2 linked regions of the Catalinimonas alkaloidigena genome follow. The protein of the gene in region 1 interacts with the protein of each later gene in a pairwise test. Links are inferred from orthologs where the notes say so. Each region holds a gene or a part of one and is shown in the gene's direction. Other genes may lie near its edges.

Region 1 (3,000 bases):
CGCATCGTCCATCACGACCACTTCAAAATGCGGATACGTTTGCCGATCCAGGTCTTGCAGCAGCGCCACAATGTTGTCGGCTTCGTTGCGGACGGGAATGATGACAGAAAGGCGAGTTGTGGGAGGGGCCTGCGCCGTTGGGGGTCGCTCCGGAATTTGCCGCCAATGGTAATACAGAAGCAACGTCAGGGCAACGTATAGTGCCAATACTCCAAACACCAGTGCAGTCATCGGGCAGTACTCCAGCGGGCGCGCCAGCTTAAACCGGCACCCAACAGAGCCGGAAACGCCACGTTGATACACCAGAGACCGATTCCGGCCGCCACTACCGGAGCCGCTTCGATGCCCCAGTAGCTAAAGAAAAAGGCGGTGGTCGCTTCGCGCAGGCCCAGTCCACCCCACCAACTCAGGAAAGGCAACAGCGTTTTCACCAGAAAATAAAAGGCTACGCCGCCCAGCAGAATGCCCACCGTGGCGAACGAAATCGGCGCTTCTGCCGCACCGGGCAACGTGGCGTGGGGCATCACGCCGAAGGCCAGCAGCATCAATACAAATTGTAGGCTAAACACCGCGTAACGCGCCAGCGCCAACAGGCTGATCTCGGCCAGTTCGGTTCGGGACCAGCGCGTCAGTTGCACGAGTGCTTCGCGCACGGGAGCTGAAAGTCGCTGTAGCGCATACCCCGCCGCCAACGCGGTTCCCAGCACGGCCAAGCTCCCCAACAGTAAGGTCACTGGCGATACCGCCACCGCTGGCAGTTGCCACCCTGCCCGCGCCACCAGCATTGCGGCCCCGACACTCCCCGCCAGCACTGCCACACTGGCCTGCAACACGTTGCCGAGCATCAGCGGCACCACCGCATAGAAGCGTTGCTTCGAGCCGAGCTGCACCGTACGCCCCAGGTAATCGCCGAGTCCCGGCAGGCTGGCCACATCGGCCGCCAATCCACTCAGGACCGACCGCAGGGCGGTGCGCCAGTCCAGCGATTCGATGCGCCGCACCAATCGTTGCCATTTCAGGGCTTCCAGGCCCCAGTTGAGCGGCACCATCGCCAGCGCCGGAACCCAAAAACGCGGTTGCGGGGCCAGTTGCCACGCCGCTTCCATGGGTTGTGTCGCCAGCCGGTAGGCGAGTCCGCCCAATAGGCCGATGCACCAAACCACCGGAAACCAGCGTTGCAGGACTTTGACGGGCTTGCTTATCTTGTACCTTTGTAACATGGAGGCCACTGTGGACGGCAAAATTATTCTGGGCATTGACCCAGGCACAAATGTGATGGGGTATGGGCTAATTCAGGTGGTGGGTTCCCAGCCGGTTCTGTTGCAATACGGCGTTATTCACCTGCACAAGTACCCCAACCACGCAATAAAGCTAAAGAAAATCTTCGAGCGCGTGACGCAACTCATCGAGGAGTACCTGCCCGACGAAATGGCCGTGGAAGCACCGTTTTTTGGCAAGAACGTACAGTCGATGCTCAAGCTGGGCCGCGCACAGGGCGTAGCATTAGCGGCGGCACTAGCGCGCGAAATCCCGGTGATGGAATACGCTCCGCGCAAGATCAAACAGGCCGTGACCGGCAACGGCAACGCCTCCAAAGAACAGGTAGCCGCCATGCTCCAGGTTATCCTGAACTTCAAGCACGACAAGGACAAAATGCTCGACGCGACCGATGCCCTCGCCGCAGCAGTGTGCCATCACCAGCAAAGTGGCGGATTGCGGCTCAGCAGCAAATCCGGAGGGTGGGGCGACTTCCTGAAGAACAATCCTGATCGTATCCGGTAACTTCTTGCTGTCACAAAAAAAGCCGCTCTGCGTTAACAGAACGGCTTTTCCTAAAAAGGTGGTCGCGAACCGCTCAGGCGTGTTGCGCGTAATGCTGTCGGATTTTTTCGGCGATGCGTGCCAGCTCGTCCGACGCCATGTTCATTTTTGGTTTGGCAAAGTTCAGGTCGTCTACCTGCTGCATCGGCACCAGGTGCACGTGCACGTGCGGTACTTCCAGTCCGATCACCGCAATGCCGACCCGCTTGCAGGGCACGGCCTGCTGCACCGAAGGCGCCAGTTGGTGGCAAAACTGCATCAACGCCGCATAGGCGTCGGACTCCATATCGAAAATGTAGTCGATCTCTTGTTTCGGTACCACGAGCGTGTGCCCCGGGGCCACCGGATTAATGTCGAGGAAAGCGAAGTGGTGTTCGTCCTCGGCCACGCGGTGGCTTGGCAATTCTCCGTTGATGATACGCGTGAAAATCGTAGCCATGCTTAGCGGGTAATTTCCAGCACTTCGAACTCCAGCGAACCGGCAGGCACCTTGATTTCCGTCTTATCGCCCACTTCTTTGCCCAACAACCCTTTCCCGATAGGCGACTGAACCGAAATTTTGCCTTGCTTCAGGTTCGCTTCTTCTTCCGATACCAATGTATACGTAACCGTCGCGCCGTTTTTGATGTTGCGGATTTTCACGGTCGACAGGATCGACACTTTGGAAAGGTCGACATTCGATTCGTCCAATACGCGCGCATTGGAAACGACTTCTTCCAGCTTCGAAATTTTCAACTCCAGAAGGCCTTGTGCGTCTTTGGCGGCATCGTACTCGGCATTCTCACTCAGATCACCCTTGTCACGGGCTTCGGCGATTTGTCGGGCTATGTCCGCACGTCCTTTCGACTTCAATTCGGTCAGTTCGTTCTTTAACCGATTTAGCCCCTCTTCGGTGTAATAGGTTACTTTCGCCATAACGATTTATAAATTTACTTTGCTCTAATGGTTTGGATGAGAATAACAAAAAAGAACGGTTAGCGAAACCGTTCTTTCCAACTTGGGTATCAAGAAAAGTTTTGAATGAATGCTTTTCTGAGCGCCACACTCGCTTTAAAAATTTAACTGAGCGTCTGTTTAAGGCGTGTGGCTTCCGACAAATGTAACTTATTTGTCCAAAATCGCAAATTTCTCCTGCGCTTGATTTGCGGGAAAATTCGCGCTCCTAAAGGCTCAAACGAA
Region 2 (2,994 bases), on another replicon or contig:
GGCCAATTTGCAGGCCATCGTCGATCGCGTGAAACTGATCCACCCGCAGGCGCAGCAAATCATGGTGGGGATGGAAGCGCCGCTGGAGCAGCTGCAACTGCCCTTCTTTCTGCCGCAGGTAGAGCGTTTTCGTCGCATGCACCGGCAACTTGCCGAGGCGAACGACATGGCTTTTGTGCCGTTTATGCTGGACCGGGTGGCGGGGCAACGCCATCTAAATCTGTTGGACGGCGTGCATCCCAATGCCGCGGGCTACCAACTGGTGGCGGAAAACATCTGGACCGTGCTGGAAGACGTGTTGGCGCAAACCCGGGAAACGGTCAAGGTCCTGAACGGCAAAGGGTAACGCCCACCGGCAACGCGGTAAAATAGCGGAGGAACCCACGAACAAATTACGGATGCTTTGCCTTTAGGTAAGGGAAAACATCCGCATGAAAACCATTCTTTGTTTTGGCGATAGCCTGACGGCCGGATACGGCGTGAAGCACGACGAGTCGTATCCGGCCCTGATTCAGCAGAAACTCGACCAGCGCGGCTGGGCAGTTCGCGTGGTCAACGCGGGTCTCAGTGGCGACACTACCCAGGGCGGGCTGAGCCGCCTTGCGTACTGGCTTCAGCAACCCTTCGACATCTTTGTCCTTGAACTGGGCATCAATGACCTGTTTCGGGCCGTGCCGCCGGCACAGATTCAGGCCAATCTGCAAACCATCATCAGTCGTGTGAAAGTCGCCCAACCGCAGGCGCGGCAACTTCTGGTTGGGATGGAAGCACCGCTGGCGGGGCTCACCCTCCCGGTGGTCGTTCCTCAGGTCGACGCCTTCCATCGCCTCTTCCGTTACCTCGCCGAAGACAACGCCCTTCCCCTGGTTCCGTTTCTGTTGCGGGGCGTCGCCGGGCAGCCACACCTGAACCTGATGGACCGGCTGCACCCGAACGCGGCGGGGTACCAGCGGGTGGCCGAAACCGTTTGGGAAGAATTGGAAAAAATCGTGTTGCCGCTGGTCAGTGCCTGTGAACCAAAACGATAGCTCCGGGGTGTTATTTGTTATGTTTTGATTGCCTTAAGAATCTGTCATTGAATTAGTTACCCCGTTTTTTTGGAGTGAGGGAAATCTTCTAAGTTTGTGGGATAAGCTATAGGAGGAGAGCGGCAATTCTTGTTACTTGCCTTTCTGCGACGCCACAACTGCGCTCATGATCGCCTACATCGAAGGGAAAATCGCCCACAAAGATCCCACGTACTTCATCCTGGATGTGCAGGGGGTCGGGTATCAGATTCGCATTTCACTCAACACCTTTTCGGCGCTGAAAGAGGCCAAAGGCGCGTGCAAGTTGTTTACTCATCTTCACATCAAGGAAGATGCGCATACACTGTACGGCTTTGCGGAGACGGCCGAGAAAAATCTGTTTCTGCATCTGGTTTCGGTTACAGGCATCGGTCCGAACACGGCCCTGATGATTCTGTCGTCACTGACGCCGGAAGAAATCTACCAGGCCATTGTTTCGGGCGATTACCGCACGCTGCAGTCGGTGAAGGGAATCGGGACCAAAACGGCACAACGTGCCATTCTGGAACTGAAGGATAAAATGAAGAAAGAAAATCTTTTTGCCGATTTCCTTGCACCCGATACGGCCGTGGAGCACAATACCGTTCGGGAGGAGGCGTTAGCAGCTTTGATGACGCTCGGCATTCCTAAACCTACCGCAGAAAAGAACGTCAGTCAGATCCTAAAAACCAGAGGATCTGCCCTTTCGGTAGAGGAAGTCATCAAATTAGTGCTTAAATCAGCTTAGACGACTACAGCAAAACAGCGAGGTGCGATCAGTCTTACAACTACCTTTTTTTGTACTGATTCTGACGGGTTTATGGGGATGGCTGTGGCAGGCCCGACCTGCAAATCCAGGTCATAGCACCAAGCCGGTGCCGTTGGCACAGGTGCCGCTGGCGTTGCCGCCCGACACCCTGCCGCCCGATACGCTGCTGCCCGACTCGACCGACGAACGAAAAGATACCGCCTACCGGCGCAGTGCCCATCCGGTGTTCAAGCTTTCGGACCGTTACGGCGATCCTTTCGCCAACCGGACGCCGCGTTCGCCTTTCATGCTCAAATTGCCGAGCAACATCGAGCCTACACTGGAGGTGGACGACAGCCTGAAAAGTTACGCGATCGACGAGAAGTTCGGCGAAACCGACTACCGTGCTCCTTCGACCATGACGTTCGAGGAGCTGCAACGCTACCGACAAAAGCAACTCTCGGAACAATACTGGCGCAGCCGCTCCGAAGGTCTCGACGGCGAAAGTGCCGTGTCGGGACGCAACCTGATTCCCAAAATTTACATTTCGCCCGTATTTGACCGGATTTTCGGCGGCAACTTCGTCGACATTCGCCCCAACGGTTCGGTCATGCTCGACTTTGGCGGGCAGTTTCAGCGGGTCGACAACCCGGCGCTGCCCATTCGGGCGCAACGTTCCGGCAACTTTTTGTTCGACAACCAGATCAACATGAACGTGATCGGGAAGATCGGGGAGAAGCTGCAACTCAACATCAACTGGGACACCAAAGCTTCATTCGATTTCGAGAATAACATCCGCCTGGAATACACCGGGTTCGATCACGAGGTCATCCAGAAAATCGAGGCCGGGAACGTCAGCCTGCCCATGAGCAGCAGCCTGATCAGCGGCGGGCAAAACCTGTTCGGCGTAAAGGCGCAGTTGCAGTTCGGGCGCTGGAGTGTGACGGGCATTGCTTCGAACCAGCGCGGCAAAAGCGAAACCATTTCGGTCACGGGCGGAGCGCAAACGCGCGAGTTTGAAATTCGGGCCGACAATTACGACGACAACCGCCACTTTTTCCTGTCGCACTTCTTCCGGCAGAACTACGAAAAGTGGCTCAGCCGGTTGCCGCTGATCAACTCCAGCGTGCAGATTACCCGCGTCGAAGTGTACGTCACCAACCGCAACAACGTCACCAACTCGGTGCGCAACGTGGTGGG

Evidence for each region.
Region 2: the proteins of ruvC (region 1) and ruvA interact in binary tests that used the Escherichia coli proteins (3 or more experiments, as listed by UniProt). The link is inferred for Catalinimonas alkaloidigena from one-to-one orthologs.

Annotation. Positions count from the first base shown.
Region 1 is NZ_FNFO01000001.1:86,740-89,739, reverse strand. It holds ruvC (crossover junction endodeoxyribonuclease RuvC), read left to right. Parts: upstream 1-1,218; coding sequence 1,219-1,782; downstream 1,783-3,000. Other genes in the region: BLR44_RS00370 (PorV/PorQ family protein), read right to left, coding at 2,984-3,000; greA (transcription elongation factor GreA), read right to left, coding at 2,263-2,736; BLR44_RS00380 (HIT family protein), read right to left, coding at 1,856-2,260; BLR44_RS00390 (lysylphosphatidylglycerol synthase transmembrane domain-containing protein), read right to left, coding at 228-1,220; BLR44_RS00395 (glycosyltransferase), read right to left, coding at 1-231.
Region 2 is NZ_FNFO01000010.1:255,083-258,076, reverse strand. It holds ruvA (Holliday junction branch migration protein RuvA), read left to right. Parts: upstream 1-1,194; coding sequence 1,195-1,794; downstream 1,795-2,994. Other genes in the region: sprA (T9SS outer membrane translocon Sov/SprA), read left to right, coding at 1,817-2,994; BLR44_RS22315 (arylesterase), read left to right, coding at 432-1,028; BLR44_RS22320 (arylesterase), read left to right, coding at 1-346. UniProt on the Escherichia coli protein: The RuvA-RuvB-RuvC complex processes Holliday junction (HJ) DNA during genetic recombination and DNA repair.